3 regions of the Pseudoalteromonas sp. T1lg21 genome follow, and region 2 is predicted to be linked to each of the others. Evidence: predicted binding sites of a transcription regulator. Region 2 holds the regulator's gene; each other region holds the start of a gene.
The links. Region 2 encodes sigma-54, which starts transcription at its own class of promoters, with help from an activator protein. Its sites were predicted from a motif close to GTTGGCACGNNNNTNGNNT; they were not measured.
Positions count from the first base shown of each region.

Region 1: a site for sigma-54 is predicted at 1,780-1,798, ahead of flgJ (flagellar assembly peptidoglycan hydrolase FlgJ). Genes of this name have one in related genera too.
Region 3: a site for sigma-54 is predicted at 1,154-1,172, ahead of C2M25_RS14645 (flagellar basal body rod protein FlgF). Genes of this name have one in related genera too.

Region 1 covers NZ_PQBX01000060.1:160,411-163,582, reverse strand. The annotation lists partial or broken gene flgK (flagellar hook-associated protein FlgK) at 1-760, opposite strand, end outside; gene flgJ (flagellar assembly peptidoglycan hydrolase FlgJ) at 774-1,742, opposite strand; gene C2M25_RS14660 (flagellar basal body P-ring protein FlgI) at 1,935-3,029, opposite strand; gene flgH (flagellar basal body L-ring protein FlgH) at 3,042-3,172, opposite strand, start outside.
Region 2 covers NZ_PQBX01000001.1:84,230-87,401, reverse strand. The annotation lists gene lptB (LPS export ABC transporter ATP-binding protein) at 1-268, shown strand, start outside; gene C2M25_RS00425 (RNA polymerase factor sigma-54) at 384-1,880, shown strand; gene hpf (ribosome hibernation promoting factor) at 1,908-2,195, shown strand; gene ptsN (PTS IIA-like nitrogen regulatory protein PtsN) at 2,199-2,651, shown strand; gene rapZ (RNase adapter RapZ) at 2,652-3,172, shown strand, end outside.
Region 3 covers NZ_PQBX01000060.1:156,215-159,386, reverse strand. The annotation lists gene flgG (flagellar basal-body rod protein FlgG) at 1-333, opposite strand, end outside; gene C2M25_RS14645 (flagellar basal body rod protein FlgF) at 355-1,119, opposite strand; gene flgE (flagellar hook protein FlgE) at 1,280-2,647, opposite strand; gene C2M25_RS14635 (flagellar hook assembly protein FlgD) at 2,700-3,172, opposite strand, start outside.

The sequences.
Region 1 (3,172 bases), on a different contig from region 2:
CATCGAGTCTCAGTTCTTTAAAATTAGGATCAGGATCGCCACTGAATGAAAATAGGTTAAATGAGCCACTTTGCATGACAAGTGCTTGACCAGAGCCTAAATAGACTTGTTTTTCACCGTTATTACCGTCGAGCGTTTCAATATCAATTAGCTCAGATAAATCACGAATCGCTTTATCGCGTTCATTGTATAAACCACTTGATACTGACTCACGATCAGTCCCGTGAACTGAGGCAATCTTAGTATTCAAATCACTGATATTTTGGATCAGGTTATTGGCTTCTTCAGAAAAAATCTCCAGTTGCTCATTCACCACCGCTTTTTGGTCGACCACAATGCTCGATAATCTGTCCATTTGATCAATCAAGTTTTGTGCATCTGTCATTACTAATGAGCGTGCAACTGTTGATGACGGTTGATTTAAGCTTTCTTGTACATTGTTAAAAAACGAGTTGATACTAGTTGATAAGCTGTTTGACTCTTCTGAGAACAAGCTATCTACACGGCTTGCTTCTGTCACAAACTGATCAAAGAATGCTTTATTTGAGGTATCTCTATTTAATTGCTTTTGCGCAAATTCATTCAGTAAACGATACGTTTCACCACGACCTACTTGGTTATCGATCATGGTTGTGAACTCAGTGCGCTCACGTACATAGCCCTCGGTATTAACGTTGGCGATGTTCTTACTGGTGGTTTGTAAAAGCTCAGAGTTAGCTCTTACACCGGCATTTGCTATGTCATATAAGCTAAATGACATGAGGGTCTACTCCTTAACGTACCAATGAAGCAGCGACGCTTTGAAGCTCAACACGCTTCAATACCTGCTTAATTTTATCGGCATAATTTGGATCAGTTGCATAACCTGCTTTTTGTAACGAATCTAAAAAGGCAGCAGGCTCTGCGGTATTATTAAGTGCTTCTTGATAACGTGGGTTTTCATTTAAGAAATCCACAAAATCGTTAACACTGTCTTTAATCGATTGATAAGAGCGGAAACTAGCTTGCTTTTTAACAGGCACGCCTTGTTCAAATTCAAGCGTGACTTTACTCGCTTTGTCACCTTGCCAGCTTCTATCCGATTTAATATTGAATAAGTTGTTACTACTTGTGCCATCAGCTTTGCTGATGATGTGTTTTCCCCAGCCTGTTTCAAGGGCTGCTTGAGCCACCATCACTGCAGGGTTTAAACCAATCTTCTGTGCTGCATTTTTTGCGTGCTCCCAAATAGAGCTAATGAATGACTCAGCATCTTCAAAACGATTATCTGTTTGCTCGTTTGCTGATGTATCTGCAACAGGCTGTGACTCAGATTTAATGTCGTGGCTGTCATTCGCTACGCCGCGGGCGCGTTTATCACTATCAAACTCAGCCGTCGTTCTAAGCACAGACCCCGGGGTAAACTGTTTACCATCTGGCGAGAGCTGCTGAACAATTAAATCAGCTAAGCCGAGCGAACCTTTTGATGAAAGCTCAACCGACATCTGTTGGTCATGCATCTCTTCAAAAAACTTAACACCGCTTGAATTAAATGGGCTGTCTTTATCTTCAAACGCTTCATTTGCCTTACGCATACTTTTAAGCAGCATTTGAGTGAAAATAGATTCAAATTGTGCCGCCGCTTTTTTCAGCGCCTCTTTTGACGCATCGCTAGAGGCATCACTTTTTAGCGCACTTTGACGTAACGAGTCTAAGTTGCCTAAATCAAAAAAGTTTTGCTTGTCGAGATGATTAGTATCCATCAGCTTTTTGACACAATAGTTAATAATGAAAATTAAAATGCAAAAATTGCGCCAATAAAAAACTTTATAAATGAATGGCTAATAAAGGATATAGGAGTGGAGTAACTTCAGGGTCAAGGTTTTGACTGATATTTATACACTGAAGGATTAAGAGGTATAAAAACAAAAACGCGCCCGAAAGCGCGTTTTAATTTAAATGATAACCAGTTGCCCGTTTATCGCCCCCGCTTCTTTTAAAGCTTCAAGAATTGCCATTAAATCCCCCGGCGCGGCCCCCACTTCATTGATTGCGCGAACGAGGTCATCTAGATTAACACCCGGATTGAAAACAAAAGCACGTGAGTCATCTTCATTGACATCAATAATGCTTTGATTGGTAACCGTGGTTTCACCATCACTTAAGGCATTTGGCTGTGAGACATTTTGCTGCTCAGCAATGGTAACCGTTAAACCACCATGGGTAATAGCTGCAGGTTGTAACTTCACGTTTTTGCCAATCACAATTGTGCCTGTGCGCGAATTGACAATAATTTTTGCTGCAGTATCTGCCGGTTTAAACTCTAAGTTTTCAAGGGTAGACAAATACGCGACACGTTGAGATGCATCACGCGGTGCCAATACACGTACAGAGGCTGCATCAATTGCCTGAGCACTGTCAGGACCCACTAAGTCATTAATGGTTTGCTCTAAGCGTTTTGCCGTTGTGAAATCTGGACGATTTAAATTAAAGGTAATGTAGTCACCTTGCATAAATGGGCTCTTAATAGCGCGCTCTACAATGGCACCGTTTGGAATGCGACCCACTGTTGGCGTGTTAATAATTACACGGCTACCATCAGCACCTTCTGCACCTAAACCACCAACTACTAAGCTACCTTGCGCAATTGCATAAGTATTGCCATCAACCCCTTTTAGGAAGGTTTGTAACAATGTACCGCCACGTAAACTGCCCGCACTACCAATAGACGACACGGTAATATCAATGGTTTGACCAGGCTTTCTGAACGCTGGTAACTCAGCATGCACTGCCACAGCAGCAACATTTTTAATTTTAGGTTTTAAGCTATCAGGTAAAGTGATACCAAAGCCATTCAGCATGGCTTTAAAGCTTTGTTGTGTAAATCGGCTTTGCTCACCAGTGCCAGGTAAACCAACCACTAAACCATACCCCACTAATTGGTTTGAGCGCACGCCCTCAACCATAGATACATCTTTGACTCGCTCAGCCTGTGCAGAAAACTGCAGGCTAATTAAGCAAAGAGCGATGATGTATTTAAACCCATTCATGACTTTATTCCTCTAAAATGGGAAAAGCGAACTACTAAAGAAACGAGACAGCCAACCTGCACTTTGCGTTTCTTGAATTTGCCCTTTACCTGAATATTGAATGCGCGCATTGGCAATACGATTTGATGTGACCGTGTTATCTG
Region 2 (3,172 bases):
CGCAAATCCTAAATTTATCCTTTTAGATGAGCCTTTTGCTGGTGTTGATCCAATTTCAGTGTTAGATATAAAGAAAATTATTGAGCACCTAAAAAACCGCGGTATTGGGGTACTCATTACTGACCATAATGTTAGAGAAACCCTTGATGTTTGTGAAAAAGCCTACATTGTTTCTCATGGGGAGCTAATTGCATCAGGCACACCTGAGCACGTATTAGCTGACCAAACTGTACGTGATGTATATCTAGGCGAGCAATTCAGGCTGTAACCATTACGCCACCGACTAGAGCATCTGCTAGACTTATAACAATGACAATAAATCGATAATTTTTTAACTGTCACAGCACAGTCATCGATAACTTAAAAAGGATTGTTAGGGATACATGAGGCAATCATTACAGCTGCGCATGGGCCAGCAACTTACAATGACTCCACAACTGCAACAAGCGATTCGTTTGTTGCAGCTCAGTACATTGGATCTCCAGCAAGAAATTCAAGAAGCGCTTGATAGTAATCCCCTACTTGAAGTGGAAGAGGCTGATTACAACGAAGAAAGTATCGGTAAGAATGAGCAAAAAGCTGAATCTGACGATATGCAACTAAGCGCGTCTGCAGAAGAAGCACCTAGCGAATACGAGCAAGAAAGCAGTGACGCCCTCAATAAAGACACCGTAAGTGATGACTTAGCAATGGACGTCACGTGGGACGAGTACATGAGTGCTGCCCCATCAACATCATCAGGACCTATGCCTGAAGATGAGTCTATTTACCAAGGCGCATCAACTGAAACCCTACAAGAATACCTAATGTGGCAATTACAGCTCACGCCATTTAGCCCAACTGACGAAGCGATTGCCGTAGCCATAGTAGAAGCCATAGACGACTCAGGTATTTTAACGATCAGCTGTGAAGATATTGTCGAAAGCTTTAATCAAAATAACGATGAAGAAGAAATCGAACTTGATGAAGTTGAAGCGGTCTTAAAAAGAATACAATTATTCGATCCTGTTGGTATTGGCGCGCGCAGTTTACAAGAATGCCTGTGTATTCAGCTTCGTCAATTTGACGCTAGCACACCATATTTAGCTGAAACTAAAATGGTTTTATCTGAGCATATCGAATTATTAGCGAGTCGCGACTATCGCACTTTGATGAAAAAGACTAAGCTTAAAGAAAATGAGCTTAAAGAAGTGATGACGCTTATTCACAGCTTAAATCCTAAGCCTGCGGATAGCATAGTACGCGAAGAATCTGAGTACGTTATACCTGATGTATCAGTGAAAAAAGTAAAAGGTCGCTGGGTGGTTGAGTTAAACCCAGATTGTATGCCAAAGATTAGAGTAAACAGCCAATATGCGGCTATGTCTCGCTCAGTAAAATCGAGTAGCGACAGCCAATTTATTCGCTCTCACTTACAAGAGGCAAAGTGGTTTATTAAGAGCTTAGAAAGCCGTAACGATACGTTATTAAAAGTAACCAACTGTATCGTTCAACAACAACAAGCTTTCTTTGAGCACGGCCCTGAAGCGATGAAGCCGATGGTGCTAAATGATGTTGCTGAAATGGTCGAAATGCATGAATCGACAATTTCACGTGTAACAACGCAAAAATATATGCATACCCCGAGGGGTATTTTTGAGTTGAAATATTTCTTCTCAAGCCATGTCAGCACCGAAAATGGTGGTGAGTGTTCTTCTACGGCAATACGCGCTTTAATCAAGAAGTTAGTGGCCGCAGAAAACTCAGCTAAACCATTGAGTGATAGTAAAATTGCAGATATATTGGCTGAGCAAGGAATTAAAGTAGCTAGACGTACAATTGCAAAATATCGTGAGTCTCTAGCAATACCTCCGTCTAATCAGCGCAAGAGTTTGATTTAGACGTTTTACATAGAAGGAAAAATGCTTATGCAACTAAATTTAACTGGTCGTCATGTAGAAATCACTGATTCATTAAGAGACTATGTAAACACCAAGTTTGCGAAACTAGAAAGGCATTTTGACCATATAAATAATGTTCATGTCATTCTAGATGTAGAAAAATTAAGCCAAAAAGCAGAAGCAACTTTACATGTAAACGGAGGCGAATTGTTCGCTTCGACAGAACATCAAGATATGTACGCAGCCATTGACTCACTGATCGATAAGCTTGATCGCCAAGTCATTAAACACAAAGAGAAATTAGCTCGACATTAAATTATGAAACTAAGTTCACTTACTAACCAGGACTGCAGCAAAGCTGCGGTCCTTTTTAATAGCAAAAAAAGAATTCTTGAATATATCAGCGAACTGGCCCACCAGCAGCTTCCTCATTTATCGCAACAAGATATCCTAGATGCTTTGCTCAACCGAGAAAAACTAGGCAGCACCGGCATCGGTCGCGGTATTGCTATTCCCCATGGTCGAATGAGCGGTGCCGATGAACCCCATGCGTTTATCATAGTGAGTGAATCACCCATCAATTTTGATGCTATTGATAACCGCCCGGTTGATATATTTGTGGCACTCATCGTACCAGATGGTGACTGTCAGCTTCACCTAAAGACCTTATCAACAATTGCTGATAGACTTAAAGATAAAGAATTTTGTAAACAGTTACGCAGTGCTACAACCGATCAGCAACTGTTTCAGGTCATATCAGCAGAGGCATAAATGGAATTAATCATTATCAGCGGTCGCTCAGGCTCAGGTAAATCGGTCGCTTTACGAGTACTTGAAGACTTAGGCTATTATTGCGTTGATAATATTCCAGTGAATTTGCTGCCTTCACTCGTACGTAGCGTATCTGATAATTACGATAAAATAGCAGTCAGTATCGACGTACGTAACTTACCGAAAGAGCAGCAAGAATTTAACGATATTCTTGAATACCTACCAGGGTTTGCAAACCCAACGCTATTTTACTTAGATAGTGATGATCAAACCCTGATAAAGCGCTTTTCAGAAACACGCCGCTTACATCCATTATCGATTGATTCTTTGCCACTCGATCTTGCTATTAAACAAGAAAAAATCTTGCTCGATGTACTGATCACTCGTGCTGATTTTATGATTGATACCACTGATTTGAGTGTTCATCAGTTAGCTGAATCAATTCGCGAAAAGATCTTAGGTAAAAAAGATAAAAAGCTGATTATCACCTTTATGTCGTTTGGCTTTAAGCACGGTATACC
Region 3 (3,172 bases), on a different contig from region 2:
GTTGCCATCCGGTAATTGCACTTCAAAAAAACCAGGGCCTGAAATCATCCAGTCCAGTGAATTTTCAGTGGTAAGCATGTTACCTTGTGAAAAGTTCTTTTGGTTGGCAACCACTTTGGCACCCGCACCAAGCATTAAGCCTGATGGCATTTCAGTGTCTTGTGACGAACGACCACCTGGTTGGTTGATGTTTTGATATAGTAAATCTTCAAATACGGCGCGGCTTTTTTTGTAACCGACCGTGCTGGCATTCGCGAGATTATTTGAGATCACCGAAATATCGGTTTGCTGGGCGTCAAGCCCGGTTTTACTGATCCATAATGCAGGATTCATAACTCTACCCTCTCAGTCATCTTAAACAATGCGTAACAGCTGATCTTGACGCTCATCGAGCTCTTCGGCTGTTTTCATCAATTTAACTTGTAATTCAAATTGGCGTTGATTGCTGATCATGTCGACCATTTCATGCACCGGGTTTACGTTTGACATTTCAAGCGTTCCCGATAGTACTTTCACATTTGGCGAAATATCACAAAAACCACACAGGTCATTGATCAGCATGTCTTCTTTTGGTCGAAATAAACCGTCATTACCTTTTTCAAGCTGAGTGTTATCAGCCTCAATCACTTTTAAGCGATCAACCACTTCTAAAAAGTTCGCTGGTGCACCTTGCGGGCGAACCTGAATAGCACCGTCTTCACTAAACTCAACTTTCTCGATAGGTAATGGCAGAATGATTGGACCACCTTCGCCAATTACTTGACGGCCATGGCTGGTGATCAACGCACCATCTGGAGTAATGTTTAATGTGCCTGTTTTGGTGTATGCCTCATTGCCTGATGCATCTTGTACACTCAGCCAACCACGGTCACTCATAGCAATATCAAGCTCACGGCCAGTTTCTACATAACCACCAGATTGCATGTTAGATCCTGGGCGTTCTTGCATTGCAAACACCCTAGATGGCAGACCTTCCCCGAAGGCTTGCATAGAGCGAGCTTGTGCAAAATCAGCTTTAAAGCCAGTGGTGTTAGCGTTCGCAAGATTGTTAGCCTTGAGCTCAAGACCGCGCAAACTTTGCTTAGCACCCGACATGGCAATGTAGACCATTTTGTCCATAACATTGACTCACTAAAAATATGATAACTAAGAAATGCAATAAAAGTGCCAAAGTAAAATTGACGCTGAAATAGGAGAGAAAAATGAGCTGCTAGAATGAAAAAAGGCTGCCAATAGAGGGAGCAGCCTTCGTGTCGGATTATGCTTAGAGCCGTTAAGATTAACGGATCTGTAGGATGTTTTGTTGTAGCGTTGAGTTAACCTCAAGCGCACGTGAGTTAGCTTGGAAGTTACGCTGCGCACTAATCAAATCAACAAGTTCATTCGTTAAGTTAACATTTGATTGCTCAAGTGCTGATGAGTTGATTGAACCTAAAGTACCTGAACCTGGTTCACCAGCAATTGGCTCACCTGACGTTAAACTCTTCTTCCAAGAAGTATTACCTACTTGCTGTAAACCTTGTGAGTTCGAAAAACGAACCATTGCAACTTGACCTAAGAACGAGGTATCACCATTACTATACGATGCAACAATTTTACCATCAGAGCCGATATCAATACCCGATAGACGACCTACCGTCGCACCGTCTTGCTCAAGTGCTTTCACTTCAAAGTTACTTGCATATTGAGTTGGTACTTTATTCGCTGTTGCCGCTTCATCACGCCAGTTCATTGTTACATCATCTGGGAAGCTCGCACCATTAGAAAGTAAATCAGATAGACCTGTTGCAGCACCGGCACCATTTGGTAGGGTTAAAGGATTAAAAGTTGTATCTGTATTTGCTACACCATCCGTGCTAAGTGGTAAACCGCTCGCATCAAATTGGAATGTAGTTAATGGAGTATAAGGTGTTGTTGTTTGCTCTACACCACTAGAATCAAATGGCTTTTCATCAAGTGTTGCATACACTTCCCACTCATTCTCATTACCTGTAGTCGCTGAGTCAGTTTTCACAAAGAAGAATTGTAAAATATGTGGCTCACCTAATGAATCATATACAGTTGTCGACGTTGAACTGTTGTAAGTCGCACTTGTTTCAGGATCAAATGGTGTCACTGTTGGCGCAGAGGCACGAGAATCAAGGTTAAATGATGAGTAAACATTCGTCGTTGCACGCGGTGAACCTGAAGCATCAGGAATTTGTAGTGCAGATGAAGTACTTAAACTAACAGAGGTTGTATCACCGGTTGCTTCATCAACAGGGAAACCTTGTAAGTAATTGCCGCTCGCATCAACAATAAAGTTATCTTTATTAAGTTTGAACGCACCAGCACGCGTATAAGTAAAGTCTTGTGCACCTAAGTCATTAGCCATTGCGAAGTAACCTTCACCCGTAATCGCTAAATCTAAAGAGTTATTTGTGAATGATAACGAACCTTGGTGGAATTGCTGTGCCACCATGGTTGTTCTTACACCGTCACCATTTTTTGTTTTACCAGAGCTAAATACTGATGATGCGTACACATCAGCAAACTCTGCACGAGACTCTTTGAAGCCCGTAGTATTCACGTTCGCAATGTTATTTGCGGTAACGTCTAAATCTTTTTGCGCGGCTGCTAAACCTGTTAATGCAATATTGAAGCTCATAACTCACCTCTAACCTATCTCTTAGCCTAAGCTAACCCAAACCTTTTTTTACTTATGCGATTTCAGCTATATCAGTCAGCCTAACCGCACCCTCTTTTGTATTTACGATAATGCCGCTGCTACCATTGATATTGACACTTTCAATATTTTTAAAGGTCGCCATTGGCAGGCTGCTGTAGTCACCATTTACATAGCCTTCAGCACTGATGTCATACTCACCTTCAGGGAGTACATTGCCATCGTTATCTTTGCCATCCCACTCAAAACGCAGTGCACCTGCTGACTGAGATCCTAAATCAATGGTGCGTACTAACTGGCCTGATGAATCTGTAATTCTCAGCGTCAGTGTTTCAACCGCTGTTTCTGCAACCACCGAGCCTTTTGCTGCATTTTCACCATCAAAATCAATGGTGTCAGATTCAAGCAGTGCTTGTTTTCCCACAAGTGTTGAAGCTTGTAATGCAGAGTTCGATGTCATTGACGCAGTGAGTGAATCAAACTTTTCATTTAAGTTTGAAATACCTT